Regions from separate parts of the Brucella oryzae genome, predicted to be linked through region 1. Evidence: predicted binding sites of a transcription regulator. Region 1 holds the regulator's gene; each other region holds the start of a gene.

Region 1 (4,212 bases):
GAAAGTACTTATCTTACTGGGCATTACCGGCCTTCTGGCAGGCTGCGTGACCATGACGCCCGAACAACGCCGAGCTGCCGACGAACAGACCTGCCGCAGCTATGGATTCAAGGCCAGGACCGACGCCTTTGCCAATTGCCTCATGCGGCTGGACCTTGATCGCAGAGCTGACCGGCGCGCCTGGCAGAGCCAGGCCGATTTCTACGACACACCGATGGTGATCTATCGACCAATCTACCGGCCCTGAAACCCAGCCGGAAAACCGGTGAGCAGCCATGAAATCAAAAACGCCGATCTGAATGAAGCAGACCGGCGTTTTGAATATCCAATTTATAGACAGGTTTCTTATAGCGGCGCTTCCGGTCGGTCCTGGGACAGAAGGAGCGCGCCGATGGCGTCAACCTGCTTTTGGCTTGCTGCGGCATAGCCGAGCGACGTCGCCTGCGGCGCAGTTGTATCGAACTGCGCCTGGTAAGAGGCCATTTGCACAGGCTGCTCCTGCTGAGTCGCGGCAATGCCGCGATGACGCGCCAGACGGTCGCCACGAGCCTGCGGACCAGTACCGACATTCTGTTCTACGTTTTGAGCCTTGACGGCTTCCGCGAGTGCCACCTGAACGGTTGGCTCCGTTCCCGGAACCGGGCCTATCTGCGGCAGTGTCACATCATAGGATGCGTCCTGCGGAACGGAAGGCGATTGCGGCGAATAGGCGAGAGCAAGATTGTATGGTTCCTGCGGGACTGGATTCTGTAGCGAGCCGTCGCGATTGCGCTTTTCGTAGAAGGAGTTACCCCCGGCAACGAGCACATAATGCATGTTGTTATAGGGGAATTTCAGGCCCGCCGTGTGGAAGAACATGGCGTTCTTGAGCTTTGGATGACGCTTGCCCTTTAGAACCGCGTCAGCAGCAGCCTGAACATCGGGCAACGCTTTGGAATTCATCTTGCGGGTGAGGACACCGGGCGCGAACTGGTTCTTCTGACCGACAACACCGCAAATAGTATCCGGATAACGACCGGAAGCGAGTCGATTCATCACAACTGTGCCAACAGCCAGAAGACCATCGGAGCTTGAACGGTTGGATTCGAAGAACATCGCACGTTCAAGACAATTCTTGTCCCGTGCGGTGTAAGTATAGGTTTTTACGCCATTGACGGACTTGACGTGGCTTGTCGCCGTCTTTTCCGTATTGGCTTTTCCCGAGGTTCCGGTCGTCGTACAACCGGTCACCACGAAAGGCGCAACCATCAGCCCGATAAGAGCGGGCAATTTCCACTTCGCGGCGCGCGTCAATGGCTCAGTCTCATGTTAGGACCCTTAACTGATCCAGTCATCCATTCAGGCGAACACATCTGGAACGATGTGCGCGAACGTCTAACTGCGGTGCAAGTCAAAGAGGACGAAGATCAAAAATCATACGCCCTACTGTCGCTCAATCGAATTCAAGGTTTTGGAATTTTTAGGCCAAAAAAAGGCGGAAGGTCAAATTCCTACGATGCTGGAGACAGCTAAATTGCCCGAAAGCAATTCCGAATCGAGAGTGCGAATTTCCCTACAAGCCCTTTAAATATATTAACAATTTCTTAACAAGAGCTGGAAATTCAGATAAGATGTTGATTTAATGAGATTCAAAGTCACGCAATACACGCCATATCCCTGCCTTAATTCAATTTTTCTTGTACGTTTTTTGCATACACATTCACGGTGTTTCAAATTTTCTGCAGAATTTCTGTTTCAAAGCAGGTTCCGTTGTTCTTCGTCAACTTTGACAACATGCCTGTAACATCGCGTGAGATTGGGCTTTCGACATCTATTTTGACCATTCCGATGCGAATCGGGAGACCCGATCCGCACTTCACGAGAGCTTGACCTTAAGCAAAAACGACCCGCCACGGAAACCGTAGCGGGTCGGACAAATTTAGTTTTAGAAGTCGCAGATAACAGCTCTGCTCAGCCGAAAGAATAGCCAGCGCCACGGACAGTGCGGATCGGATCGAGCGCCCGACCGACATTGATCGCCTTGCGCAACCGTCCGACATGGACGTCCACCGTACGATCATCCACATAGATGTCCGGCCCCCAAACTCCATCCAGAAGCTGACTGCGCGAAAAAACGCGACCGGGCGACATCATGAAATATTCGAGCAGGCGGAATTCCGTCGGTCCAAGGCGAACTTCCTTTTCCTTGCGGTAGACACGATGCTGCTGGCGGTCCAGAACAAGATCTCCCACTTTCAGCACGTGCGAAAGAATGCTCGGATTGGACCGGCGCAGCATGGCTTTAACGCGCGCCAGCAGTTCCGGCGTCGAAAATGGCTTCACGACATAATCGTCCGCACCGACACTGAGGCCGCGGACACGTTCGCTTTCCTCCCCGCGAGCCGTCAGCATGATGATGGGCAGCCGCTCCGTTTCTGGCCATTGGCGCAGACGACGGCAAAGCTCGATGCCCGATACGCCCGGCAGCATCCAATCCAGAATAAGCAGGTCCGGCACGTTCTCGCGCAAGGCGATTTCGGCCTCGTCGCCGCGCAGCATCGTATCGACCTGATAGCCCTCTGCCTCAAGATTGTAGCGAAGCAGCACGCTCAGCGCCTCTTCGTCTTCTACCACAGCGATTTTGGGTGCCTGTGACATCCAGTATTTTCCTATCCAAATTCGGCGGGCGGTGGATAAAATCCCCCCAATCGACCGCGTGCCGCCGCGCTATTCATACATTCTCATCCACCGAACCGAAGTCCGGTCGACAACAGTTCAGGGTTTACGCGCCTCATCCACGACAATACCGTGGCTCAGGTCTTCCTTGGGTCGTTCGGCCGGCATTTGCAGGCCTGTCACGATGTAATATACGGTCTCCGCGATGTTGGTCGCGTGATCGCCGATGCGCTCGATGTTCTTTGCGCAGAATAGAAGATGCGTGCAGGCAGAAATGTTGCGCGGATCTTCCATCATGTAAGTAAGCAGTTCACGGAACAGCGACGTGTACATCGCGTCGATCTCGTCATCGCGGTCGCGGACGACATTAATCTGCTGCACCGAGCGCGACGCATAGGCGTCGAGGACGTCCTTGAGCTGGGTCAGTGCCAGCTCGGCCAGCGTTTCGAGCCCGCGATAAAGCTTTACCGGCTGACGCGATTCCGAAACGGCGGCAACGCGCTTGGCAATGTTCTTGCCCAGATCGCCCACGCGCTCCAGATCGGCTGAGATACGGATCGAGCCGATAATTTCGCGCAAGTCCACCGCCATGGGCTGACGCTTGGCAATGATCATCACGGCTTTGTCGTCGATCTCGCGCTCACTGGCGTCGAGGATGAGATCGTCGGAGATGACACGCTGTGCAAGCGCATTGTCCGCATTGACGATAGCTGCGACCGACTGCTCGACCATACGTTCCGCATGTCCGCCCATTTCGGCGATCTTATGGGTGAGAAACTTCAATTCCTCATCGTAGGAGCGAACGGTATGCTGAGACGGCATAGTAGACCTCGTAATATAAATTGCGGGGAAGCCGCACTGTCTATCTGTTGAGCGCAGTTCCGGATCAGCCGAAGCGTCCGGTGATGTAATCCTGCGTGCGCTTTTCGGTCGGCGCGGTGAACATGGTTTCCGTGTCACCCACTTCGACCAGATTGCCGAGGTGGAACATGGCAGTGCGCTGCGAAACGCGCGCGGCCTGCTGCATGGAGTGGGTGACTATCACGATCGTATAGTTCTGGCGCAGTTCGTCGATCAGCTCTTCCACCTTTGCGGTTGCAATCGGGTCGAGCGCCGAGCACGGTTCATCCATGAGGATCACTTCCGGGCTGACCGCAATCGCACGTGCAATGCAAAGGCGCTGCTGCTGACCACCGGAAAGACCGGTGCCCGCATCGTGCAGACGGTCCTTCACCTCTTCGAACAGGCTGGCCTTCTGGAGGCTCGTCACAACGATTTCTTCCAGATCTGCCTTGGTACGGGCGAGACCATGAATGCGCGGGCCATAGGCGACATTTTCATAGATCGACTTCGGAAACGGATTCGGCTTCTGGAAAACCATGCCAACGCGGGCGCGCAGTTCGACGACATCGATCTTCGGATCGTAGATATCCTCATTGTCGAGCGTGATCTTGCCGCCGACCTTGCAGCCTTCGATCGTATCGTTCATGCGGTTGAGCGAACGCAGGAAAGTGGACTTGCCGCAACCGGAAGGGCCGATCAGCGCCGTGACCATCT
Region 2 (4,212 bases), on a different contig from region 1:
CGGGAGATGTACGCTCCGATCACCTGTTCATGATAAGTGGCATCTTCTTCTGCCTGGCTCTCATTCCGACCGCGATTTCCACAGCCGTCAGCCCCAAACCGCTGACGGAAGTACAACTCGATCTCAAGGCGCTTTACAACAACTCACCTGCAGCTTTCGTGGGTTGCATCCTGATTGGCATTGCCAATGGCGCCTGGGGTACTCTCGGAGCCGTCTTCGGCGCGAAATCCGGCATTTCGACCACCGAAATCGCCTTGATGGTCAGTGTCACCATCGCAGCCGGCGCCTTGATGCAGATTCCGATCGGGCGCATTTCCGATCTGGTTGACCGACGTTTTGTGTTGGCAAGCGTTGCCGCATTGGCGGCACTGGTCGGCTTCGTTGCCTTTCTCGTCGCGCCATCCAGCGGTCCCGTCATCATTACAATGACGGGCTGCTATGGGGCGCTCGCCTATGCGCTCTATCCCGTTGCCGTCGCCCATGCCAACGATCACGCAACATCGGAAAGCTTTGTGAAAGTATCGAGTGGGCTTTTGCTGCTTTACGGCTTCGGCACGATGCTCGGACCTCTACTGGCGGCTGCGGCCATGGATATTTTCTGGCCATCCGGTCTCTTCGCCATCACCATGCTCGCGCATATTTCCATCACGGGCTATGCGCTGTTCCGTTCCCGCAAGCGCGCATCCGTTCCCAAGGAAGACAAGGACCAGTTCAAGAGCATGCCTTCCGAACGCGGCGCAACACCGGAAGCACTGAACCTTGATCCAAGAGCTGAAACGGAAGGATGAAGGACGCTGAAAATCACGCCAGTAAATAGAGCTAATTAAATAGTTGAATCAATGCGTTCGGCGGCTGTGGCACAGCCGCCAATACTGCAATCCGGCGTCATAACCATGACACGAAAGAGCCGTGCCGTTGGCGCGACATTCCGTATCCACCACAAGGCTATTCAGGCTCGCGAGAGCCTTTCAACAGCCGATGTCTTTGGCTTGATACGCCTTATCGGACCGCGATGGATGCGCGGCTTCCCTGTTAGTGACGTGTTACCTGGGATCTCAGTTTTTCGATCTGGTCCTTAAGCATAAGCTTCTTGCGCTTGAGAGATGCAACGTGCAGGTCGTCCATTGCCGGTGACGCTATAGCTTCGGAAATTTCCTGTTCCAGAGCGCCGTGCTTCTTTTCAAGCGTGGCAAGATGGGACTCGATAGCCATCATCAGATCTCCTTTGGTTGATTTCCCTGATTTACGGAACAGCGCGAACCTCGTTTGCCCGCTATCCCGCCATTCAACCTGCATGAACGCCCGGCACACCTCCTGTATTCCGGGCCAAACACGCAGTCCCGGCTGCCAAGAATGCCGTATTATTTGTCGCCTTCGACAGCCGCCATCCATGACAGAACCATGACAGTTTGGCATGAGTTTGGTGCAAAGTCGATTTTGTCGTGGTAGCATTTTCCTGACGCGAAAAATGTGATAAGGGCTTCGCCGGAAACGGGCTGATGCCGCACCTTTTTATGGTTCGGCGCGGCCCGTAAAACTATTCAACAGAACGGGGCACCGCATGTCCGATCAGGAACAGGCCGAAATCAGATTGGCCGTCGCACGACTGAAACAGGAACACGCGGATTTCGATGCTGCCATAAACGCCATGATAGCGGTTGGCTGCGACCAATTGCGCGTCCAGCGCATGAAAAAGAAAAAACTCGCAATCAAGGACAAGCTGCAGGAGATGGAAGATCGGGTGATCCCCGACATCATCGCCTGAATGTCCATAGTGATCCATGACGGAGCCGGGGTTCGCCCGGCTTTATCATTTTTAATATCACCCTAAACATGCACGAAAGAAGCGGAGCAGGAAGATCAATGAGCGTTACTGCCGATGTCGCCGTCATCATGGGAAGCCAGTCCGACTGGGAAACCATGCGCCATGCTGCAGACACACTGGAAGCACTCGGCATTTCCTTCGATGCCCGGATCGTTTCTGCGCATCGCACGCCTGATCGCCTCGTTGCCTTTGCCAAAGGCGCCAAGGCAGAAGGGTTCAAGGTCGTCATCGCGGGTGCGGGCGGCGCAGCTCACCTGCCGGGCATGGCCGCAGCCATGACGCCGCTGCCCGTCTTCGGCGTCCCGGTCCAGTCCAAGGCGCTTTCGGGTCAGGATTCGCTTCTCTCCATCGTGCAGATGCCAGCCGGCATTCCCGTCGGCACGCTCGCCATCGGACGTGCAGGTGCGGTCAATGCCGCCCTTCTCGCCGCAGCCGTTCTGGCGCTTTATGACGAAGCGCTTGCCGCCCGCCTCGACGAGTGGCGCACCGCCCAGACGGAAAGCGTGGCAGAGCGCCCTTCGAACGAGGCCTGATATGAAAAATTCTGTACTGAAACCCGGTGCAACTATCGGCATCATCGGTGGAGGCCAGCTCGGCAGAATGCTTGCCATGGCCGCAGCACGTCTGGGCTTTGAAACCGTGATCCTGGAACCGCAGGCCGATTGCCCGGCAGCGCAGGTTGCCAATCGCCAGATCATCGCTGCCTATGACGATCCGAAAGCGCTCGAGGAACTCGCGGCGGCGTCCGATGTCATTACCTACGAATTCGAGAACGTGCCAGTCAGCGCCGCCGACAGGCTTGCCGAAAAGGCTCTGGTCTTTCCGCCGCCTGCCGCACTCGAAGTCTCACAGGATCGCTTTACGGAAAAGCAGTTTCTCAACTCCAGTGACATCGAAACGGCACCCTGGCGTCTTGTAGACGATGAAGAAACCCTCATCGCGGCCCTGGGTGCCCTTGGCGAGCGCGGCATCCTCAAGACGAGGCGTCTTGGATATGACGGCAAGGGACAGGTCCGGCTGACATCGCTCGACGAGACGGAAGCCCACAAGGCGCTTCTCGCGATCAATCGCGCGCCTGCAATCCTCGAAGGCTTTGTCGATTTCGAGCGCGAAGTCTCGGTGATCGCAGCGCGTGACCGCAACGGCAACATCGCGATCTTCGACATTGCCGAAAACGTGCACAGGAACGGCATTCTTGCAACGTCGACTGTCCCCGCCGCCATTTCCGACAGCACGGCGGAAGAAGCCCGCAAGGCTGTCACAAAGCTTCTGAACGCGCTTGATTATGTTGGCGTCTTGGGGCTTGAATTCTTCGTCCTGAAGGATGGCACGCTTCTGGCAAATGAATTTGCCCCGCGTGTGCACAATTCTGGCCATTGGACGGAAGCGGCCTGCGCCATTTCGCAGTTTGAACAGCATATCCGCGCCGTCGCCGGCTTGCCTCTGGGCAACACTGACCGGCATTCGGATTGCGTGATGGAAAACCTGATCGGTGACGATGTCGAGAAGGTGCCAGCGATTCTCTCCGAAAAGGATGCCGTGCTGCATCTTTACGGTAAAAAGGAAGCACGTCCGGGCCGCAAAATGGGCCATGTGACGCGCATTCACCCCCGCGGGAAATAATGTTCATCGGGAATCCCGTCGATTCCCGATGAATCTTTGCCACCTGCCAAGAATTTCAGCTCCAGTACCCTGAATCTGCGGCTCAGGAGTTGACATTTGCCCGAAACCTTGTGTATTTCGGCCAACCCTTCGGGCATCTAACAGTGCCTGTAATCAATTGGCGCCTCGGGCGCCTGTTTTTATGAAGCCCCGCGGCATCTGCACGTCAACGGGCCAACAAGACCGGTGATTGACATGAAGATCAAGAACTCGCTTAAAGCGCTCAAGGGCCGTCATCGTGACTGCCAGCTGGTCCGCCGCAAGGGCCGCGTTTACATCATCAATAAGACCGCTCCGCGCTACAAGGCTCGTCAGGGCTAATCTTATTTCTGATTTTGCATTTGACGTTTCGCTGTGCATGGTAAAATCTATGCGCATGCGGAACGTTTTTGCATGTCTGATTTCTTTTTCTCTGCTCGCGTCGCTTGGTATCTCAATACCATCGGCCTATGCCGAAGCAGTGCTTGGGAAAGTACCCCTTACCGCACCTCTGACACCCGTTCAGACCGGCCCCGACAGCGAACAGAAACCTGCCCCCGAAAAGCCCGCACCAACTGCAGTCCAGACGCCTGAAGAGCGGCTCGACAAGCTTTTTGCCGACCTGCGCCGTACGACGGACGAAGCCAAGGCGCGACGCATCGCCTCACAGATCAATACGCTGTGGTCACAGTCTGGCAGCGCAACGATCGATCTGCTAATGCAATGGGCCAATGCCGCCATGCTCG
Region 3 (4,212 bases), on a different contig from region 1:
AACCCACCGATTCCCCCACCGACAAAAGCAATAGCGGAAAGAGCGATAGTCCATTGCGCTGCATAGACGATAATGAGGAATTCGTTCCAGCCGAAAGGTCTGATCATGGCCCGCTCCTATCGGCTCAACGGATATTTAAATGCCATCTTCTCGATCAGCGCAAAAATGGCCGAGAAACCGATGGACATGACAAGGTACATGAGCGTGATAACGATATAGACCTCGAAACTCGCGAAAGTCGCGGATTGCAGATCGTTACCGGCAGCCGCAAGCTCATTCGCCGATATGACCGAAACGACACTAGAGGTCAGCATCAGATAGATGAATTGGCTGGTCAGTGACGGATAAACCGTCCGCAAGGCCGGTTTCATGATGACATAGCGAAAGACTTGCAGTTTGGAGAGACCGAGCGCGGTCCCCGCTTCCACTTGGCCTTTGTGAATAGATTCAATACCGGCGCGAATAATTTCCGTGCCGTAGGCGCCGAAATTCACCACCAGCGCGAGAAGCGCCGCGCTGTTGGGCGATAATCGCAAACCGGCAGACGGCAACCCAAAGAAGATGAAGAAAATCTGCACCAGAAACGGTGTGTTACGGATAATTTCGATATAGGTGTCGATGATAAAGCGAACCGGCTTTGGTCCAGACGTCTTGCCGACCGCGCAGACAACCGAGACGATGAGGCCCAGCACCATAGCAGCGCAGGAAAGCTCAATTGTCTGCCATGCGCCGACAAGCAGCTTGTCCATCGACGCGAAAACAGGCGCGAAGTTGAAATTATACAATGCTGAACCTCCCGGTACACGAACTATGCCGACTTTTCCTCCTGGCGGCAATAAATTTAGATCGATCTAAATGCGTTTAACCTCGTTCGTCAATCATTAATTCGGACTAGATGACGGACGCTTTTACCGGACCGCAGGACTGCCTTACCTGCAGATATGTTTCACTAACAATCCGTTGCGCTTCGGTTTTTGGGTTTGCCAAACGGGATAGAAGCAATCTAGCAGCGTTCTGGCCCACTGTAACAGGCCGAGTTGATACAGAACTCAAGCGCGGACGCGTCGCTTCGGCATCGCTTACATCATCAAAGCCTATCAGAGAAAAATCCTCACCTATTTTTCTCCCGCAATCATAAAGGCCAGCCGAAAGGCCTAACGCAATCACGTCATTGAAGCAGATTGCCGCTGTCGGCTCACGACCTTCCTGAAAGAGTATCGGAGCAGCTTTGGCAATTTCCGGCATCGTATGCGGAAAGCGAACAATCATTTCGGGGTCGAGGCCTCGTTGCTGCATCGCATCGCGAAACCCCTCCACGCGCTCGCGATATGCGGAATGAACCGGACCGTGCACAGCAAATGCGATTGTCCTATGCCCAAGCCTGGCAAGATGATTGACCGCCTGCCGCATCCCACCCGCGTAATCAACGCCTGCATAGTCGATTCGATCACTCACATGACGTAGGACCTGCACCACGGGTAAGCCCCAGTCAGCGACTTGTTCGATGAATTCCGGTGCAGTTTCTGCTGTCGGCGACATGATCACGCCGTCAACGCCATGTTCACGCATGCGTTGCATAAGAGTGCTTTGGTTGGCGAAATTCTCGTGACTGTTTGCCAGAAGAACGACCAGCCCAGCTTCACCCACAACACTGTCTATTCCTGAAAGCAACTCGCCGTAAAACGGGTTGCCGAGGGTAGGCACGATGACACCAACCGTATTCGACCGCTCTACCCGGAGACTAGCGGCCCCCATATTATAAACATAGCCCAATTCCTTTAAGGCTTTTTCCACCTTTTCGCGCGTCGCCGCTCCCACCAACGGGCTTTTGCGGATGACAAGGGAAGCTGTCGCGCGCGATACATTGGCGTGGCGTGCCACATCCAGTAGCGTAACGCGACTTTTCCTGCGATCGTCACTCGACATAACTTCACCTGTCAGCAAGTTGAGCAATATCCGATCCGGTTAAAGATAAAATTCGACAAGACCCGTCGACCGGATTCGAAGCGCGTATAATCAATTGATACTTATGAATTGGTCAATCCGCTGGACGCAGAACCTCGAACCATCGTGAGAAAATGAGATTAGGAGGTATTCTCCAATGTTTTATTTTTCACATGCTCTCCCCATCATTGTCGCCCGCCTTTCACTTTTTTTCATTTAGAACGCTATCGTTTTCGAATTTATTCTGCCATTGGAAGATTCGAAGGTTGATCCTTTGGCAAAAATTGCATTCATATAAGTGCAATGAATATATTGCAGATGTCGGAACTTTGAGACCATTACGAAGGAGCTCAAATGTTCACGTACTCTCACACTCGAGGAGGAAACATGCTTATCCGTCTGATCACGACTTCAGCGCTGACCGGCGCCCTCTCCCTCACCATCGGTTCGCAGGCATTCGCCCAGACGGAACTGGCATGGTGGCACGGCATGACCGGTGCCAACAATGAAATGGTCAATGAGCTTTCGAAAGAGTTCAACGAAAGCCAGAGCGAATACAAGATCGTTCCCGTCTATAAGGGAACCTACCCTGAAACGTTGAATGCCGGCATTGCCGCGTTCCGTTCCAAGCAGCCGCCTGCAATCCTTCAGGTCTTCGATGCCGGTAGCGGCGTCATGATGGCTGCCGAAGGCGCAGTAGTCCCGGCTGCCGAGGTGCTCGAAAAGGGCGGCTATAAGTTCGACAAGTCGCAATATTTACCGGGCATCGTGGCTTATTATTCCAAGCCGGATGGCACCATGCTGTCCTTCCCGTACAATTCCTCGTCGCCAATACTCTATTACAATAAGGACGCCTTCAAAAAGGCTGGCCTCGATGAAAAAAATCCGCCAAAGACCTGGCCGGAAGTTTTCGAAGCAGCCAAGAAGATCAAGTCCAGCGGCGCGGCACCGTGCGGTTTCACCTCCACATGGCTGACCTGGATTCAGACCGAAAACTTTGCTGCCTGGAACAACGTTCCTTACGGAACGAATGAAAACGGTCTCGGCGGTACCGATGTGAAGCTTGAAATCAATTCACCGCTTTACATTCAGCACTTCCAGTCTATTGCTGACCTCGCGAAAGACGGTACGTTCCGTTACGGTGGCCGCACATCGGAAGCCAAACAGCTTTTCACCTCCGGTGAATGCGCAATGTTGACCGAATCCTCCGGCGGTCTCGGAGACGTTGTAAAGTCGGGCATCAATTACGGCATTGGCCAGCTGCCTTATTATGAAGGTCACGGTCCGCAGAACACGATCCCGGGCGGTGCAGCTCTATGGGTCTTCGCCGGTCTCAGCGACGAACAGTACAAAGGCGTCGCAGAATTCTTCAACTTCCTCTCGCAGACCAAAATTCAGGTCAAGCTGCACGAAAAGTCCGGCTACCTGCCTGTGACGTTGGCTGCGTACGAGGAAACCAAGAAATCGGATTTCTATGAAAAAAACCCAGGCCGTGAAACACCTATTCTCCAGATGATGGGCAAGGCACCCACTGAAAATTCAAAGGGTGTTCGTCTTATCAACCTGCCGCAGGTTCGCGATATTCTGAACGAAGAGTTCGAAGCCATGCTCGGCGGCAAGCAGGATGCGAAAACCGCACTCGAAAACGGTGTCAAACGCGCCAATGACGCGATTGCCGCAGCTCAGCAATAATTGACCAATTGACACGATGCCGCCTGCCTTCTTGGCGGGCGGCCCTGTTGCCCCACGAGGAAGCTCCCCGTGCAGAAAGTTACCTTTCCGAATAAAATCTTGCCCTATTTCCTGCTGGCCCCACAGATCATTCTGACTGTGGTGTTTTTCTTTTGGCCAGCCAGTCAGGCAATTTATCAATCCTTCATGCGTGAAGACGCGTTCGGGCTAAAGTCCACCTTCGTGGGACTTGCTAACTTCACAACCGTTCTGGCCGACCCCAACTATCTACATTCATTCAGAGTGACGATAGTTTTCAACATTCTGACCGCGCTGCTGGCCATGGGCGCAGCATTATTGCTTGCAACGGCGGCGGACCGCGTCATCCGCGGAAAGACATTTTATCGTACGCTTCTGATCTGGCCATATGCCGTGGCTCCAGCCGTTGCAGGCATGTTGTGGCTCTTCATGTTCAATCCCGCGATGGGCACTTTTGCCTATATACTGCGGCGCAATGGTATTGCATGGGATCCACTGCTTGATGGCAATCAAGCCATGGGCTTGGTCGTTGTTGCCGCGGCATGGAAACAGATCTCA

What was found. Region 1 encodes PhoB, which activates phosphate uptake and scavenging genes when phosphate is short. Its sites were predicted from a motif close to TGTCATNNANCTGTCAT; they were not measured.
Region 2: a site for PhoB is predicted at 1,391-1,407, ahead of JNC70_RS13600 (YdcH family protein). Genes of this name have one in related genera too.
Region 3: a site for PhoB is predicted at 2,134-2,150, ahead of ugpB (sn-glycerol-3-phosphate ABC transporter substrate-binding protein UgpB). Genes of this name have one in related genera too.

The regions. Positions count from the first base shown of each region.
Region 1 covers NZ_JBHEEO010000004.1:24,205-28,416, forward strand. Annotated here, with positions in the region: gene JNC70_RS04980 (hypothetical protein) at 1-247, shown strand, start outside; gene JNC70_RS04985 (cell wall hydrolase) at 346-1,293, opposite strand; gene phoB (phosphate regulon transcriptional regulator PhoB) at 1,951-2,637, opposite strand; gene phoU (phosphate signaling complex protein PhoU) at 2,755-3,477, opposite strand; gene pstB (phosphate ABC transporter ATP-binding protein PstB) at 3,542-4,212, opposite strand, start outside.
Region 2 covers NZ_JBHEEO010000011.1:101,204-105,415, forward strand. Annotated here, with positions in the region: gene JNC70_RS13590 (MFS transporter) at 1-788, shown strand, start outside; gene JNC70_RS13595 (YdcH family protein) at 1,033-1,215, opposite strand; gene JNC70_RS13600 (YdcH family protein) at 1,562-1,765, shown strand; gene purE (5-(carboxyamino)imidazole ribonucleotide mutase) at 1,864-2,358, shown strand; gene JNC70_RS13610 (5-(carboxyamino)imidazole ribonucleotide synthase) at 2,360-3,448, shown strand; gene ykgO (type B 50S ribosomal protein L36) at 3,683-3,808, shown strand; gene JNC70_RS13620 (tetratricopeptide repeat protein) at 3,846-4,212, shown strand, end outside.
Region 3 covers NZ_JBHEEO010000001.1:164,016-168,227, forward strand. Annotated here, with positions in the region: gene JNC70_RS00805 (amino acid ABC transporter permease) at 1-107, opposite strand, end outside; gene JNC70_RS00810 (amino acid ABC transporter permease) at 117-785, opposite strand; gene JNC70_RS00815 (LacI family DNA-binding transcriptional regulator) at 892-1,926, opposite strand; gene ugpB (sn-glycerol-3-phosphate ABC transporter substrate-binding protein UgpB) at 2,332-3,636, shown strand; gene ugpA (sn-glycerol-3-phosphate ABC transporter permease UgpA) at 3,706-4,212, shown strand, end outside.